DNA from 2 places in the Symbiobacterium terraclitae genome. Region 2 is predicted to be linked to the other one. Evidence: a T-box and tRNA genes for the amino acid it is inferred to sense, from the RefSeq annotation. Region 2 holds a T-box; the other holds one or more tRNA genes.
What was found. The T-box of region 2 lies ahead of pheS (phenylalanine--tRNA ligase subunit alpha). A T-box ahead of a tRNA ligase gene usually reads a tRNA of that ligase, here a tRNA-Phe.

Region 1 (8,933 bases), on a different contig from region 2:
CTGACGCCCCGATCGACAGGCCGGCCGCTCCCGTCGTCAGGCCGGACGCCCCGGCCGCCGGACCGGACGCCCCTGCCGCCAGGCCGGACGCCCCTGCCGCCAGGCCGGATGCTCCCGTCGCCAGGCCGGGGGCGACCGTCTCCACGCCGGACGCTCCCGTCGCCAGGCCGGACGCCCCGATCGACAGGCCGGCCGCGTCGCGGGCCGAGAGAACGGCGTCGATGACCTCTTCCCTGTAAGCCTCGTTCTCCAGCTGCCGGGCCAGGGCGACGGGGTGGACCTCCTCCGGATTGCCGGGCAGGTCGACCCAACTCCACGGCACGCCGCCCATCCCCGCCGCCACCACGGCGGGGTCGAAGTCGCGCAGACCGCGGAAGCCCACCACCCAGACGGGCTCGCCGGGCGGGGGAGCCGCCATTCCGGGGCCCACCAGGTGCGTCGGCCGGCGGGCACCCAGGGCGGTGATCACCTCGTGCTCCCCGGGCGAGAGCGGCCAGCCCACCCGGGCCATCTCAGCCCGGAACTCCGCGATCTCGTCCTCGACGACCGCCATCCCCAGCAGCCGGTACGGGTGCGCAGGGGGCAGGGCCTCGAAGGGGACGGCCAGGCGGTCGATGCAGCCCGAGGCCAGTTCCAGCACGCCGGCGCCCTCGGCCACCAGCGCGACCTCGGCGCCGGTCCGGCGGGCGGCCAGTGCAGCAGTCATGCCGGACAGGCCGCCGCCGATTACAAGGACCTCGGGGCGGCGCACCCGGCCCCTGAAGCGGGGGACGCCGATCGTCATCTCAGTCATGGCCGACACCTCCTGCCTCCGGCTCCATGGCCAGCTGGCTCCGGGCCAGGGCGTAGTTCAGCTCCGCCGCGCGCAGCTCCAGCCCTCCGAGTCCGCCCCGCACACCGCGCCAGCGCTCCGCCTGGAAGCGGGCGAGGAGCTCGGGAACCCGGGACGCTGGGATCAGGTCCGCCCGCACCAGGGCCAGGGCCGCCCGGTATCCGCAGAAGCCGCCCTGGCAGGTCCCCATGCCCAGGCGCGTCCGGCGGCGCAGGTCGCCCAGCGACGGGTTGTCCAGGCTCCGGGCGGTACCCACGAGCTCGCCGGCCGTCACCTGCTCGCACTCGCAGACGATCTGCCGCCCGCCGGGCTCCTCCATCGCCCGGATGATGTCGGGCAGCGACGCCGGGTGGCGGTCCGCCACGGCCCGCGCCCGCTCCGTGCCGACCAGGCTGGTGATGCGCGCCATCGCCCCGCGGTCGGGCGGGGGCAGGATCGGTTCGGTCGCCGTGCGGCAGGGGGCGGTGACGCCCAGGTGACTGGCGGCCACGTCCACCACCCGCTCGGCCATCAGGCGGTAGGTGGTGAGCTTGCCGCCCACGATGGAAACCAGGCCCCCCACCCCGTGCTCGGCCTTGTGGTCGACCACCACGAAGGTGCGGGAGAGCTCGCGGGTGTTGCCGCCGCTGCGGGAGCCGTAGAGGGGCCGCACGCCGGCGAACGCCCGCAGCACCCGGGCGCTGGCTGCCAGCGGCAGCATCTCGGCGCCCAGCCGCTTCAGCTCCTCCACCTCGCCGGCGGGAACGCGGATGTCGTCGGGATCCGGCACCGGCGTGGCGGTGGTGCCGAGGAGCGTCACGCTGCCGGTGGGGACGAAGATGTCGCCATTGCCGGGCTTGCGCAGCCGGTTGACCACCCGGCTCGTCAGCCGCCCGTGGTAGACCAGGAGGACGCCGCGGTCGGCCACCACGTCCAGCTGGATACCGGCCATGGCCGCGATCTGCCCGGCCCAGGCGCCGGCGGCGTTGATCACCATCTCCGCCTCCAGCCGCTCCTCCTCGCCGGTGGCCAGGTTCCTGAGGCGCACGCCCGCCACGTTGCCGCCGCTCATCAGGAGGCCCTCGACCCGCCGGTAGGTGTACACCCGGGCCCCGTAGGCTTCGGCGGCCGCAACGTTGCCCTGCACGAGCCGCCAGCCGTCGACGGAGGCGTCGGGCACGGCGTAGGCCTCCCGCACCGACTCGGCCAGCAGCGGCTCCTCCCGGCGCAGGCGGTCGACGTCCAGCTCCTCCACGGCGATGCCGGCCTCCCGGCAGGCCGTCACCCACTGTGCGGCGTAGGCCGGATCGTCCTGCTCGAGGCGGACGAACAGCCCGCCGCAGGGCTCCACGGCAAAGGGTGCGATCCGCCGCACGATCTGGTTCTCCTCCGCGCACTCCCGGGCGGACTCCGCATCCTTCACCGCGTAGCGGCCGCCGCTGTGCAGCAGGCCGTGGTAGCGGCTGGACGTGCCGTGCACCAGGTCGCCCTGCTCCACCAGGGCGGCCTTAATGCCGCGCAGGGCCAGATCCCTGAGGATGCCGGCGCCCGTTGCCCCGCCACCGATCACGATGGCTTGCAGCACGCATCATCTCTCCTTTCACGGCGAAAGCCCCACCAGGGACACGCCTCAGTCGGCGTGCCCTGGTGGGGCGACTCTCCCTGTCTCAGCGCCCTTGTTCCGACTCCAGTGTACGATAGGCGCACTCGGGCCCGTAAGGGTCGTCGGACCTAATCCGCGTAGTCCGAACGTGCCAGTGCGTGCCAGGCGCGTATGCCTAGGTACCGGATGGCGGGCCGCGGTGCTCCGGGTTCTGGTGAGCGAGCGAGTGCGCCGGGCAACTACCGGCCCCGGCGAGCGGGCGAATGCGCCGGACCGCTACCGGTTCTGGTAGGCAGGTGAAGGCGCCGCGCTGCTATCGGTTCTGGTAGGCAGGCGAAGGCGCCGCGCTGCTACCGGTTCTGGTCGTCAGGCGCAGGCGCCGCGCTGCTACCGGTTCTCGGTCAGCGCCAGGAACTGCTTCACGTCGGCCACCGAGACATCCACGGCCTGCTGCCAGAAGTCGGGCTTGGTAAGGTCGACGCCCAGGTGCTTGGCGGCCAGGTCCTCGACCCGCATCCGGCCCGTGTCGCGCAGCAGGTCGACGTACCGCCGGGCGAAGGACGGCCCCTCGGCCACCGCACGGGCGTAGACGCCCGAGCTGAACAGGAAGCCGAAGGTGTACGGGAAGTTGTAGAACGGCTGGCCGGTGATGTAGAAATGCAGCTTGGAGGCCCAGAAGTGCGGATGGTACTCCGAGAGGGCGTCGCGGTATGCCTCCTTCTGCGCCTCGACCATCAGCTGGTTGAGCCGGGCCACCGGCAGCAGGCCCTTGTGCCGCTCGGCGTAGAAGCGGGTCTCGAACAGGAAGCGGGCATGGATGTTCATGAAGAAGGCCACGGCCCGCTCGGCCTTCCCGGCCAGCAGCGTCAACCGCTCCTCGTCGCTGCCCGCGGCCTTGAGCGCAGCGTCGCTCACCAGCAGCTCGGCGAAGGTGGACGCGGTCTCGGCGACGTTCATCGCGTAGCCCTGCGCCATCTGCGGCAGGTCGTTCATCACCGACTGGTGGTAGGCGTGGCCCAGCTCGTGCGCCAGGGTGGAGACGTTGTCCAGGGTCCCGCCGAAGGTCATGAAGATGCGGGACTGGTGGCTCAGCGGGAACGAGGTGCAGAAGCCGCCGGGCCGCTTGCCGGGCCGGTCCTCGGCCTCGATCCACCGATTCGCAAAGGCCTGCTCAGCAAAGCGCGCCATGTCCGGCGAGAAACGGCCGAAGTGCTCCACGATGAAGGCCGCGGCCTCGTCGTAGGTCACCTTCGTGCTCGAGCCGCCCAGCGGGGCATCGACGTCGTACCAGGCCAGCTTCTCGAGCCCCAGGAGCTTCGCCTTCCGGTTGAGGAACTCGACGAAGATCTCCTTGTTCCGGTCGATGACCGCCCACATCACGTCCAGCGTCTCGGGCTTCATGCGGTTGGTCTCCAGCGGCTCCGACAGGATGGAGTCCCACCCCCGGTGCTTGTAGAGCTGGATGCGGAAGCCGGCCAGGTGGTTCAGCGCCGCGCCGATCAGCTCTGCCTGCTCGCCCCAGGCCTTCTCCCAGCGTGCGAACAGCTCGGCCCGCACGGCCCGGTCGGGGTCGTGCATCCGGTTGAAGGCCTGACCCGCCGACAGGTGGACGGTCTTGCCGCCCTCCTCCCACGGGATCTGGATCCGGGCGACGAGCTCGTCGTAGAGCCGCCCCCAGGCGTGGTAGCCGTCCACGGCCAGGTCGCCGGCCAGCGACTCCCGCTGCGGGTCCATCCGCATGGCGGCCCGGGCCCGGCGCTCCCGCAGGGGGTAGGCGATCCCGGCGAAGTCAGGCCGCTCCACCAGCGCCGTGAACACGTCCTCCGGCAGCTGGCTGATCTGGTGGTCCATCAGGGTCGTGGCGTTGCCGGCGGCCGCCCTGATCTGGCTCAACCGGCCCTCGAGCAGCTTGGCCCCCTGGTCGGCCATCGACTGGGCGGTCAGGCAGGAGATGAACGCCCCGGCCTGCCGGAGGTGCCGCGCCACGTCCTGAAACTCGGTGAGGAGCGGCGCCCAGGCGTCCAGCTCGGCGGGGCTCTGGGGCACCTGCGCCGCCTCCAGGCGCTGCTTCAGATCGGCGACGCGGGCGGCGAGGTCGTCGAGGAATGCGCGGAATTCGGGGGAGTCGCTTCCCCCGGGGAAGAAAACGTCGAGATCCCACGTCTGGCTCAGCGGTGCCTGCACGATCATCTCATCCTCCCTCGTGGATATCGTTGCCACTGGCTCCGACTCTTAGCGATTCGGGCTTGACACGGCCATTCCCTGCGGATAAAGTGGTCGATAAATACTCATGATTGCTGCAGGCGATGACGAGGGCGAGTAACCGGCGCGCGCCGTCCCAGAGAGCGGGCCACATCGCTGCGAGGTCCGCACGGCAGACCCGGCGAAGATCCCCTTCGAGCCGCCACCCGAGCCCCTGCGCGGGGTAGGCGTGGCCGGTCCTCCCCCGTTACCGGGAGGCGACATCGACCGGTGTCGGCTGAGGAGGCCGCCTGCGCGCGGCAAATCCGGGTGGTACCGCGGAGGCCACGAGGCCCCCGTCCCGTATGGGATGGGGGCCTTGTCCATTCTTCCCACAAGGAGGTCGAATGAGGTTGTTGGCTGTCACTCTGTATGACACGACCCTGCGCGACGGGTCCCAGCGGGCTGGCATCTCCTACTCCAGCCAGGACAAGGTTCGGATTGCCCACCGCCTCGCCGACCTCGGGATCCCCTACGTCGAGGGCGGCTGGCCGGGGTCGAACCCCAAGGACGGCGAGTTCTTCCGCCTCCTGCGGGAGCGGCCGCTGCGGGGCGCGAAGGCCGTGGCCTTCGGCTCCACCTGCCGGGCCGGAAACGCCGCCGAGTCGGACGCCACCCTGGCGGCCCTGCTGGAGGCCGGCACAGAGGCGGTGGCCCTCTTCGGCAAGAGCTGGGACTACCACGTCACCCGGGGGCTGGGGACCACCCTGGAGGAGAACCTCCGGATGATCCGGGAGTCCGTGGCCTACCTGAAGCGGCAGGGGCGGGAAGTGGTCTACGACGCGGAGCACCTCTTCGACGGGTTCCGCCGGAACCCGGAGTACGCCCTGGCGACGCTCCGGGCCGCAGTCGCCGGCGGCGCGGACTGGGTCGTGCTCTGCGACACCAACGGCGGGACGCTGCCGGAGGACGCCGCGGCGGTGGTCCGGCGGGTCGCCGCCGAACTGCCGGGCGTCCGCCTCGGCATCCACGCCCACGACGACAGCGGCCTCGGCGTGGCCGTCACGCTGGCGGCGGTCCGGGCGGGGGCGACGATGGTGCAGGGGACGATCAACGGCTACGGCGAGCGCTGCGGCAACGCCAACCTCTGTGCGATCATCCCCAACCTCCAGCTCAAGATGGGCATCCCCTGCCTCCCCGAGGATAAGCTGCGCGAGCTGACCGCGGCCAGCCACTTCGTCAGCGAGGTGGCGAACCTCCCCCCCTGGGACGCGCAGCCCTTCGTGGGCCGCAATGCCTTCGCCCACAAGGCCGGCGTCCACGTGAGCGCCCTGCTGAAGGATCCGGCGATGTACGAGCACCTGCCCCCGGAGACCGTCGGCAACGAGCGGCGGGTGCTGGTCTCCGACGTGGGCGGCCGCTCCAACCTCCTGGCGGCCTTCGGCGACCAGCTTTCGCCGGCCGAGGCCGCCGCCCTGATCCAGCAGGTGAAGGAGCGGGAAAGCCGGGGCTTCCAGTACGAGGGCGCCGAGGCCTCCGTGGCGCTGCTCACCTACAAGGGAAAGGCGCCGTTCGAGGTGCTGGGCGTGAAGCTGATGGTCACCGGCGCCGCCGACGGACCAGCCGAAAGCGAGGTCGCCATCAAGCTGCGCGTCGGCGACCAGATCGTCCACACCGCCGCCGAGGGCAACGGGCCGGTGCACGCGCTGGACCAGGCGCTCCGCAAGGCGCTGACCGAGGTCTACCCCTCCGTCTCCCGCATGCAGCTGCTGGACTACAAGGTGCGCGTACTCGAGGGCTCCCAGGGCACGGGCGCCGTCGTGCGGGTGCTCATCGAGTCCGGCGACGGCGAGGAGCGCTGGTCGACGGTGGGGGCCTCGTCCAACATCCTCGAGGCCTCCTGGCAGGCGCTCACCGACAGCCTGGCCTACTTCCTCATCTTCCGGGAAGGGGCGGGATCCACCGCTGCCGCGGACTAGAACCCGCGCTGTCCCGCCCCGGGTCAGGACCCGCCCGGCGGGGAGAACTGTCCGGGCGGCGTTCCGCGGCCCCCGATGGCAGCGCGCGCCGGTTGCCCCGGCGAGACAGGAAAAAAGAACCGACCCTGCCCCACGAGGCAGGGTCGGTTCTCTGCTGTGCAATCTGGTGCAGATGGGGAGACTCGAACTCCCACCGGGAGTGGTTACCCGACACGGTCCTGAGCCGTGCGCGTCTGCCAATTCCGCCACATCTGCGAGATGTCCACCTAGCGAACCGACGGTGCGCTGCTGCCTTCCGACCCTGACGCGTTTCCGCCGGCCCGCTAGCGGACTGGTGGAGCTAAGGGGAGTCGAACCCCTGACCTCTTGAATGCCATTCAAGCGCTCTCCCAACTGAGCTATAGCCCCGTATGTGGTGGCCCAGGCCGGAATCGAACCGGCGACACCGCGATTTTCAGTCGCGTGCTCTACCAACTGAGCTACCGGGCCGTATGCGCCGGATATGATGCTCCGGCGGAACTCTATGTTACCGTATCCGCACCGCTTCGGCAAGTCCGAGTTTCTCCCACCAGCTGTGCCACCGCCGCCATGTCTCTTCCAATCGCCGTCTTCCGCCCCGAAGGCCACATTCGCGGCGGCCGCAGCCGGCACCACGACGAACCGGCAGTGGGGTGACGATTCAGCAAGACTTTTTTAACCTCGATGTTGACATTCCTCCGCGAACGGCGTACATTGGTTGTGAAGAGATTCACAACCACGCGCTGGGGGGATGTGCGGTGGGCGAGAACCGTCCGATTCTGGTGGTGGGCGGCGGATACGCAGGACTCTCTTTCATCAGGCAGATGCGGAAGTACAGCCCCGAGGTCCCCGTGACCTTGATCGACAAGAACCCCTATCACACGATGCTCGTCGAGACCCACCAGGTGGCGGCCGGGACCCGCCCGGCGGAGTCGATCCTGATCCCCTTCGACCAGCTGGGCGACTTCCGCTTCATCCGGGCGGAGGTCATCGCCGTCGATCCCGGGACCCGCACGCTCTCCACCACCGCGGGAGACATCCGCTACGAACGCCTCGTTCTCGCGGTGGGCAGCGTGGATCACGACTACGGCGTGCCCGGCGTCCGGGAGCACTGCCAGATGCTCAGGGGCCTCGCCGACGCCGAGGAGATCCGGCGGCGGCTCGACGCCCTCGGCCCCGACGCCCCGGTGCTCATCGCCGGCGGCGGCCTGACGGGCGTCGAGCTGGCGGCCCACATCGCCCTGCGGCGCCCCGGGCACCGGTCGATCACGCTGGTGGAGGCCGCCCCGACCCTTCTGCCAGGCCTTCCTCCCCGCCTGGCGCGCGCAGCCCGGCGCCGCCTGGGGCTGCTGGGTGTCAACGTGCTGGCCGGCTCGCCGGTGACGCGGGTCGAGGCCGGCCGCGCCCACCTGCGGGACGGAACGGTCCTGCCCTTCGGGCTGATGATCTGGGCGGCCGGGGTCAGGGCACACCCACTGGTGACGGCGCTCGGCCTGCCCGCCGACAGGACGGGCCGGGTAATCGTCGGGCCCGATTACCGGACGCCGCTCCCCGACGTGTACGTGATCGGCGACTGCGCATCCGGCCACCAGCCGTCCGCCCAGGCGGCCCTTCAGCAGGGCCGGGCGCTCGCGGCGGTCCTGACCGGCAGGTCACCCGCGCCGCTGCGGAGCAAGGGCGTCCTCGTCGACCTCGGGGAGCACCGGGCCGTGGGCCGGGTGGGGGCTATCACCCTGAGCGGGCTGGTGCCGGGGATTCTCAAGCGGTTCACCGAGGCCGCCTGGATCGGCCGCATCGGCGGGTGGGGTGCGGCGCTCCGCAGCCTGATCTGGGGCAGCCCGGCGCTGTCGGAGGGCGTCGAGGGAGCGCCCCGCATGCGGATTTGACACGGACCGCGGCGAACCCGCGATCGGGTTCCGGCAACGGAGACACGGAAGCATGCCGGCGTACCCGGGCCGCACTCCACGTTGGAGGATGTAAACGGGTTTCGCCGGCTGGTGTAAAATGTAGGAACACCCTATGAGAATCTCTGGAGGGGCCTATGCCAGATATTCCGTTCTTTGATGCCATCGGCTTCTTCGCGCAGAAGCTTCAGGAGGTCGAGCAGCAGCTCATCGCCAAGAAAGCCGAGCGTGAGATCCTGCTGGCGAACCAGGCCAGCCTGGAACAGACACTGGCGACCCTGGCCCTCCTCTCTCCCGAGCACCAGAAAGCGATTCAGCAGGAGGTCGCCTCCCTCAAGGAAGTGCTCCACACCACCGAGCGGAACCTCACCTCGCTGGAAGGCGAGATCGACATGCTGAACGCCAAGCTCAACGCCCTGAAAACTGCCCGCGACCTC
Region 2 (8,933 bases):
CTCCATGGGGAGGATGGCCTACGCCGCCCTGCTGGTGGCCATCGTGCTGATGTACATCGGCGGCTCCCCCGGCGGCACGGGGGGCGGCATCAGGACGACCACCTTCGCGGTGATCATCCTGGCCGTGCGGGCGACCGTGCGCGGAACTGAGGAGATCCAGGTGATGGGCCGGCGGCTGCCCCGGGAGCTGCTGGACAGGGCGATCGCCATCGCCGCGATGGCCATGGCCATCATCGTCGTCGTGGGCGGTCTGCTGCTGGTGACCGAGAGCCACGTGGTCTCCGACCCCGGCAACCCGGTCACCATCGCCGACGTGCTGTTCGAGGGCACCTCGGCCTTTTCCACCGTAGGGCTCACGACGGGGGTCACGCCCCACCTAAGTATCCCCGGCCGCCTGCTGATCGCCCTCACCATGTACATCGGCCGCATCGGGCCGCTCACCGCCGCCGTGGCCCTGGCCCAGCGGCGCCGGGAGCGGGCGCACATCGAATATCCGGAGGAGCGGGTGATGATCGGATGAGCCGCAAGACGATCGTCGTGGTCGGACTGGGCCGGTTCGGGTCCAGCGTGGCGCTGCACCTGCAGCGCATGGGCCACGAGGTGCTGGGCATCGACCAGAACCAGGACCGGGTGGACCACTTCGCCGCGGAACTCACCCACGTCGTGGCCTGCGACTCCACCGACGAGGATGCGCTCCGGGCCCTGGGCCTGCGCAACTTCGACGTCGGCGTCGTCGCCATCGGCAACGACGTCGAGGCCTCGATCCTGACGACCGTCCTCCTGAAGGAGCAGGGCGTGCCCCTGGTGGTGGCCAAGGCGATGAGCGAGCTGCACGGCCGCACCCTCGAGAAGGTGGGCGCCGACCGGGTCTTCTACCCCGAGCGCGACATGGGCGCCCGGGTGGCCCACTCCCTGCTCACCGGGAGCGAGATCGACTACATCGAGCTCTCGCCGGAGTACACCATCATGGAGATGGAGGCGCCGCCCCAGCTGGAGGGCCTGACCCTGCGGGAGGCTAACCTGCGGGCCCGCTTCGGCATCTCGGTGCTGGCCCTGAAGTCCGGCGAGCACATCAATGCGGCGCCGCTGGCCACCGACCAGATCAAGCCCGGCGACCACCTGGTGCTGCTGGGGAGCAAAGAGGGCGTCAAGCAGCTGGAGAGGATGTTGCAGCAGCAATGAGCAGCCACGAGGCCCCGCTGGGGCCCAAGCACAGACTGGTTCAACAGGCCCGCCTCCTCGCCCGGGAGCGCCGGGAGCGGGAGGCGGCGGGCCTCGCCCACATGGAGGGCGTGCGGCTCGTCGAGGAGGCGCTGGCGGCGGGGGTGGAGGTGGCCTACCTCCTCTACTCGCCCGACCTGGCGGAGCGCCCCCGGGGCGCCGAGCTGCTGTGCGCGGCGTCGGCCCGGGGCGTGCCGCTCTACCGTGCCACGCCGGAAGCCCTGGAGCGGGCCGCCGACACCCAGACCCCGCAGGGCGTCGTGGGCGTCTTCCGGCCGCGGCCCTGGGCACTGGACGACCTGGGGCCGGGGCTGGTGCTGGTGCTGGACAACCTGCAGGACCCCGGCAACCTGGGCACCGTCGTCCGGACGCTGGAGGCGCTGGGCGGCGGCGGCGCCGTGGTGGCGGGCGGGGTGGACCCCTACAACCCCAAGGTGGTGCGGGGAGCGATGGGCTCGCTCTTCCGGCTGCCGGTGGTGAAGCTGGGCCTCGACGCGGCCCTGCGGGGGCTGCGGGCCCGGGGTCGGCGCATCTACGTGGCGGATGCCGGCGGCGCCCTGTCTCCCTGGGAGGCGACGCTCACCCGGGCGGCGGTCGTCATCGGCAACGAGGGCGCCGGCCCCTCGCCGCTGGCCCGCCAGGAGGCCGACGGCGTGGTCTCCATCCCGATGGTCGGGCCCACCGAGTCGCTGAACGCAGGCGTGGCCGCGGCGCTCATGGTCTACGAGGCGCTGCGGCAGCAGGCCTGAATGGCGCACGCCCTTCAGTTCGATGTCTCTTTATGACGCTTCTGCTGTAAAGCCTTGAGGGACAGGTGCGGGCGTGGTATAATACCAGATGTCGGACAAATCGAACAAGGGTAGAGGGAGGGAGTGGCGGCGTGAACAACTCCGCTACCGCAGAGGTGCTCTGGACCATCTTCTCCCACACCGGTTCCGTCATCGCCTACTTGCTCTACAAGCGCTTTACAGTCCAGTAGCCATTTGCTATACTCATCCCCACAGGTTTGGTCTACGTGGCAATCGGCTGTGATGGAGGAAAGTAGCCGACAGCGGTGGTGTCCAGGGAGGCCGTGCCCCGACTGCAAGCCGGCTCTCCACCCGTCGCGTGAAGTTCCCTCCGGAGCTGCCCTGCTGAACGGCACGGTCAAAGCCCAGTAGGCGGGGACGGGTCCTTCCCGTTACAGGAGGGCGGCGTGCTGGCGCCTGTCAAGAGCGGAGCCCGCATGGGCTCAACTCGGGTGGTACCGCGGAAGCGAGCGCTTTCGTCCCGTTGGTGGGACGAAGGCGCTCATTTTGATTTTCGGAGGTGGCCTTGTTGAAGGAGCAGTTGCTGAAGTTGCGCGACGAGGCGCTCGCCGCCATCGCAGCGGCCCCCGACGTGGGGGCGGTCCAGGAGATGCGGGTGCGCTACCTGGGCAAGAAGTCGGACCTGAGCCGTGTCCTGGGCGGGCTGGGCCAGCTCCCCACCGTCGAGGAGCGCAAGGCGATGGGCGCGCTGGGCAACGAGATCAAGCAGGCGATCACCGCAGCGCTCGACGCCCGGGAGGCGCACCTGGCCGCCGCCGAGCTTGAGGCCCGGCTCGCGCGTGAGCGGCTGGACGTCACCCTGCCCGGGGAGCCGGTCCGGCGGGGCCACCTGCACATCCTCAACCAGGTGATCCACCGCATCGAGGAGATCTTCATCGCCATGGGCTACGAGGTGGCCGAGTCCCGCCAGGTGGAGACCGACTGGTACAACTTCGAGGCGCTGAACATTCCCAAGGGCCACCCGGCGCGCGACGCGCAGGACTCGCTCTTCCTCACCGACGAGGTGCTGCTGCGCACGCACACCTCCAACACGCAGATCCGCTACATGCTGGAGGTCGCCAAGGGCCGCACCCCGGTGAAGATCATCTGCCCCGGCCGCGTCTTCCGGCGCGACTTCGAGGACGCGACCCACGCCATGATGTTCCACCAGGTCGAGGGGCTGGTCATCGACCGGGGCATCACCATGGCCTCGCTGAAGGGCGCCCTCACCGAGATGGCCCGGGGTCTCTTCGGCCCGAACGTCGGCATCCGGCTCCGGCCCTCCTACTTCCCCTTCACGGAGCCCTCGGCGGAGATGGACATCTCCTGCATCTTCTGCGGCGGGAAGGGCTGCCGCACCTGCAAGGGCTCGGGCTGGATCGAGATCGGCGGCTCGGGCATGGTGCACCCCAACGTGCTCCGGGCCGGCGGCTACGACCCCGAGGAGGTCTCGGGCTGGGCCTTCGGCTACGGCCCGGAGCGGGTGGCGATGCTGATGTACGGCATCGAGGACATCCGGCACTTCGTCAACAACGACATGCGGTTCCTGCGGCAGTTCTAGGCGAGGGGAGGCGGCACAGATGCGGGTTTCTTACAACTGGCTGAAGGATTACGTGGCTGTGGACCTCTCCCCGCGGGAGCTGGCCGACCGGCTGACCGCCCGGGGCGTGGTGGTGGAGAACCTGGTCTCCGCCAACCCCGGGGTGGAGGGGGTCGTGGTGGGCCGGGTGGTCGCGCTGGAGCGCCACCCCAACGCCGACACGCTCTGGGTCTGCCAGGTGGACGTGGGCGGGGGCAACGTGCTCCAGATCGTCACCGGCGCGCAGAACGTCACGGTGGGCGCGCTGGTGCCGGCGGCGGTGCCGGGTTCGAAACTGCCGGGCATGGAGATGGGGGTCAAGAAGCTCCGGGGCGTGGAGTCCCACGGCATGCTCTGCTCCGAGGTGGAACTGCAGGTGGGCGACGACGCCGACGGTATCATGATCCTGCCCCCGGAGGACGGGCTGGAGCCGGGCATGGACGTGGCCGAGGTCCTGGGCCTCAACGACTGGATCATGGAGCTGGACCTGACGGCCAACTACGCCGCCCACTGCCAGTCGCTGATCGGCGTGGCGCAGGAGGTCGCCGCCCTGGTGGGCGGGGAGGTCGCCCTGCCCGCGACCTACACCGAGGACGCGCCGGGCACGGACGCGCATGACCTGATCGCCGTGCGCATCGACGCCCCCGACCTCTGCAGCCGCTATGCGGCCCGGGTGGTGCGCGGGGTGAAGGTCGGCCCGTCGCCGCTCTGGCTGCAGGCGCGGATCCGGGCGGCGGGGATGCGGCCCATCAACAACATTGTGGACATCGCCAACTTCGTCATGATGGAGCTGGGCCAGCCGCTGCACACCTTCGACCACGCGAAGATCCGCGGCCGGCAGATCATCGTGCGCCGGGCCGGCGCCGGCGAGCGCTTCACCACCCTGGACGGGCAGGAGCGCGTGCTGGACGAGAACGTGCTGGTCATCGCCGACGGCGAGGGGCCGGTGGCCCTGGCCGGCGTCATGGGCGGGCTGGAGTCGGAGGTCACCGATCAGACGGTGGACATCCTGATCGAGTCGGCCCACTTCGACAACATCAACAACCGGCGCACCGCGCTGCGGTACAACCTGCCCAGCGAGGCGTCCAAGCGGTTCACCAAGGGCGTCGACCCCTCCGGCTGCATCCGGGCCGCCGACCGGGCCGCGCAGCTGATGGCCGGGCTGGCCGGCGGCACCGTGGTCGCCGGCTGCGTGGACGTCTACCCGCGCCCGGCGGTCCCGCCCGTCATCCTGCTGCGCACCGACCGGGCCAACGCCCTCACCGGGCTGAAGCTGTCGCCGGAGCGGATGGCCGAGCACCTTACGAGCCTGGGCATGGCGGTGCTGCGCCCGGCCGACCTGGTCGCCGACCTGGCCCAGGGCGCGCCCGAGCCGGGCGAGGAGGCGGGAGAGGACCTGGGCGGCCGCCCGGTCTGGACCGCCATCCACCAGGTCTCGCCGGTGCCCGCCGACCCGGAGTCGTACCGGGCGTGGGCTTCCGCCGCCTGGGCCGCGCTGGAGGAGGCCGGTGCGCGGCTCGAGGCGCTGCTGGGCCATGGGGCGACGCCCGGTGCCGGCGGTGAGGCGACCGTGGACGCCGAGGTGCTGGCGGATGCCGGTCAGGCGCCGGCGGTGAGCGGCGGGGCCGCGGCGGGGACCGGGCAGGCGGTGCAGGCCGGCGAGGGCGGCGAGATCCTGGTCGTCGTGGTGCCGACCCGGCGCAGCGACATCGCCATCGAGGTCGACCTGATCGAGGAGATCGCCCGCTGCGAGGGCTACGACCAGATCCCGCTGGAGCTGCCGACGCTGCCCTCGACCCGGGGAGGCCGCACCCCCCAGGCGGAGGCGAAGCTGGCCGCCCGGCGGGCGCTGGCCGGCGCGGGCCTCACCGAGGTGCTCACGCACTCGCTGATCCACCCCCGCGTTTACGACATGTTGGGGCTGCCGGCGGACGATCCCCACCGGAACTTCCTCACGCTGGCCAACCCGATGTACGACGAGCGCTCCACGCTGCGCACCCTGCTGCTGCCGGGCCTGCTGGACGCGGTGAAGTACAACGTCAACCGGCAGATCCGCGACCTGGCCATCTTCGAGATCAGCCACATCTACCGGCCGGTCGAGGGGCAGCAGCTGCCCGACGAGCCGCTGGTGCTGGGGCTGGCGATGACCGGCAACCTGGCCCCGCTGGGCTGGCGCAGCCCGGAGAAGCCTGCGGACTTCTTCGCCCTGAAGGGCGTGGTCGAGCACCTGCTGGCCGAGCTGGGCGTGCAGGGCGCCAGCTTCGAGCCCAGCGCCAACCCGGTGCTGCACCCGGGGCGGCAGGCTGCCCTGCTGCTGAACGGCGTGCCGGCCGGCCACCTGGGCGAGCTGCACCCGCGGGTGCAGGAGGCCTGGGAGCTGCCCGGCCGGGTCTACGTGGCGGAGGTCGCCTTCGGCCCGCTGGTGGCGGCGATGGCGCCCCAGGCCACCTACCGGCCCGTGCCGCGCTTCCCCGCCGTCGCCAGGGACGTGGCGATGGTGGTCGGCCTCGACACGCCCGCCAGCCGGTTCGAGGCGGCGATCCGGGAGGCCGGCGGCGAGCTGCTGGAGGACGTGCGGCTGTTCGACCTCTACCAGGACGAGAGGCTGGGCGAGGGCAAGCGCTCGCTGGCCTACCGGCTGACCTACCGGGCCGCCGACCGCACGCTCACCGACGCCGAGCTGGAGCCGGTGCACAACCGGGTCCGGGAGGCGCTGCAGGCGCTGGGCGCCGAGCTGCGGAGCTGAATCAACTTGCGACATGATCGGGGAGGGTGCGCCTTGCGGGGCGCACCCTTCTTTGTGCAGGCGGTTACCCACGTCGCAGGGGTCGACGGGCTTGGTTGGAACGTGAAGCGACGGTGACGGCGGGGCCACGAAGCGAGGCACACCGCCCTGCGGCGTGCCTCACCGGTTATTCCCCATGTCCACCCGCCATGTGCAGGATGGTGTTAAGGCGGACTGCGTGCCCGATCTCATCGGAGAGGAGCTCGAAGAAGAGCCAGCGGAGGTACGGGTCGGTCGCCCGCTGGTACTCGTCCTCGTACTCCCCGTACGCCTTGATCCCGTCATTTGCGGCGATCAGCAGACCGTCCCGGTGCGAGCTGTGCGGTACGCGCTGTGCGGTGGGGTGCAGCCGGCGACCGGTCAGCCGGAAGTACAGATCACTGAGCAACCGGAAGTGCTTATCCTCATCCGCGGCAGCCTGCTCGAGGTAGCCGCGGACCTTCTCGTCCCGGGCCTCCCCCGCCAGATGCCGGTAGAAAGCGGCTGACGTGACTTCGTCCTGTAAGTACTTCGGAATCCTGCGAGCCAGGGCTGCCAGGTCGCCGGAGGGCAGAGGCAGCGCCGGAACTGCGGGCACGAGCTCGGGCGCGGACTCGGGCAGGTCCCCCATGGGCCTCCCCTCCGGGCGGGCGTCACGCATCATGTCGCCGGGCGCCATCCCGCCGGGCGTCATGCCGCCGGGCATCATCCCGCCGGGCATCATCCCGCCGGGCATCATCCCGCCGGGCATCATCCCGCCGGGCATCATCCCGCCGGGCATCATCCCACCGGGCATCATCCCACCGGGCATCATTCCACCGGGCATCATTCCACCGGGCATCATCCCGCCCGGGATCACGCCGCCGGGCCCCATCCCGCCCGGCCACATGCCTCCGGGCCCCATTCCGCCGGGCATCATCCCCCCGAATGGCGGGGTGGCCTCCGGTCCGTATCCCGGATATTGGTGCTGGTTCATCCGTCTCCCCTCCCACGGCTGTATTGTATGGCAACTGCAAGAAGAGGGTGCGGAGGCGCTCGAGCGTATATTCCGATTTATCCCGCCGCCCTGGAGGGGTTTGCGGCCGGTGTGTCGAAATCCTCCAACCTGCAGATTGCGCACAAGTTGTAGGATACGTTGAAGATCCAGTCGCCTGAAGATCCACCGAACTACGCCCCATGTAGGAACACGGGAGAAGGAGGATGTGTTGGTGAGACGCGGACGACTGATTCGGCTGCTGGCCCCTGTCATCGCGGCCGGCCTGGTGCTGGTGGTGGGGTGCTCTGCGGGGCAGCGGAGCAGCCAGACCGGCGAGCAGTCACAGGGCGGGACCTCCACGCAGGGCCAGCGGCTCTCCATCACCATCGACACCTTCCAGGGTCGGATCCCGGAGGCGGAGGTGGTGGCCAACTACCTGCGCCAGGTGGGCGTCCAGGCCGAGGTGCGCATCTGGGAGAAGAGCGCCCTGCTGGAGGAGATCAAGCAGGGCAACCGGGTGGCGTACACCCAGGACTGGGGCAGCTCCACTTTTGATCCCTACGACCTGGCCGTGCCGAAGCTGAAGACCGGCGATCGCGGCAACTACTCCTTCTACGCCAACCCCGAGGTCGACCGCCTGCTGGACCAGGGCGCGGCAGGGGTCGATCCGGAGGAGCGCCGCAAGGCCTATGAGCAGGTGCAGCGGATCCTGATCGAGGACGCCCCCTGGATCTTCGGCTACTACATGGACGTGGTCGAGGCCGCCACCGCGGACGTGGTCGGCTTCACCCCCGCCATGGACAGCCGCATCAACCTTCACGACGTGAGCCGGACCGGGGCCGACTCGCTGGTGGTGGGTCTGCGGGTCGACCGGCTGCAGTCGCTGGACCCGGCGAACCACCGGGACCGCGACACCGAGACGGTGATCCGCAACATCTACGACGGCCTCGTCACCCGTACTCCCGACGGCCGGATCGTGCCCGAGCTGGCCGAGTCGTGGGAGCAGCCGGATCCGACTACCTACGTGTTCAAGCTGAAGCAGGGAGTCAAGTTCCACGACGGCACCGAGATGACCGCTGACGACGTCGTCTTCACCTTCGAGCGCATCCTCGCGCCCGACGGCATCGACGGCCAGCCGTCGCCCCGCCTCAGCCTGGTGGGACCGATCAAGAAGATCGAGAAGGTAAGCGACTATGAGGTGCGCTTCGAGCTGGAGTACCCCTTCCCGACCTGGCTGCAGCTCCTGCCGCACACCCAGATCCTGTCCAAGGCGTACGTGGAGAAGGTGGGCTCCTCCCAGGCCCTGTCCGCGGCGCCCATGGGCACCGGCCCCTTCAAGTTCGTGCGCGGGCAGGTGGACAGCGAGATCGTGCTGGAGCGGTTCGACGACTACTACGGCGGGTCCGACGCCCTGGCGCCGGTGGGGCCGGCCCAGCTGAAGACGGTCACCTTCCGCATGATCCCCGAGCCCTCCACCCGTGTGGCAGCGCTGAAGGCCGGGGAGGTCCACATCATCCAGGAGGTGCCCATCGACCAGATCGCCGCCCTGGAAGCCGACAGCAACATCCAGGTCCTCACCACGCAGGGCACCCGCCTCTACATGAT

Region 1: it encodes a tRNA-Phe, which carries the amino acid that the T-box ahead of pheS (phenylalanine--tRNA ligase subunit alpha) is inferred to sense. The anticodon was not compared.

The regions. Positions count from the first base shown of each region.
Region 1 is NZ_JAGGLG010000013.1:76,113-85,045, forward strand. Features, by position in the region: gene J2Z79_RS09345 (anaerobic glycerol-3-phosphate dehydrogenase subunit B) at 1-793, opposite strand, end outside; gene glpA (anaerobic glycerol-3-phosphate dehydrogenase subunit GlpA) at 786-2,396, opposite strand; gene J2Z79_RS09355 (M3 family oligoendopeptidase) at 2,802-4,604, opposite strand; gene cimA (citramalate synthase) at 5,003-6,574, shown strand; tRNA gene J2Z79_RS09365 (tRNA-Leu) at 6,739-6,829, opposite strand; RNA gene ffs (signal recognition particle sRNA small type) at 6,829-6,910, opposite strand; tRNA gene J2Z79_RS09375 (tRNA-Ala) at 6,907-6,982, opposite strand; tRNA gene J2Z79_RS09380 (tRNA-Phe) at 6,988-7,063, opposite strand; gene J2Z79_RS09385 (NAD(P)/FAD-dependent oxidoreductase) at 7,351-8,478, shown strand; gene J2Z79_RS09390 (hypothetical protein) at 8,634-8,933, shown strand, end outside.
Region 2 is NZ_JAGGLG010000003.1:146,501-155,433, reverse strand. Features, by position in the region: gene J2Z79_RS03155 (TrkH family potassium uptake protein) at 1-520, shown strand, start outside; gene J2Z79_RS03150 (potassium channel family protein) at 517-1,182, shown strand; gene J2Z79_RS03145 (TrmH family RNA methyltransferase) at 1,179-1,970, shown strand; T-box leader at 2,241-2,496, shown strand; gene pheS (phenylalanine--tRNA ligase subunit alpha) at 2,539-3,570, shown strand; gene pheT (phenylalanine--tRNA ligase subunit beta) at 3,590-6,334, shown strand; gene J2Z79_RS03130 (ferritin family protein) at 6,501-7,328, opposite strand; gene J2Z79_RS03125 (ABC transporter substrate-binding protein) at 7,561-8,933, shown strand, end outside.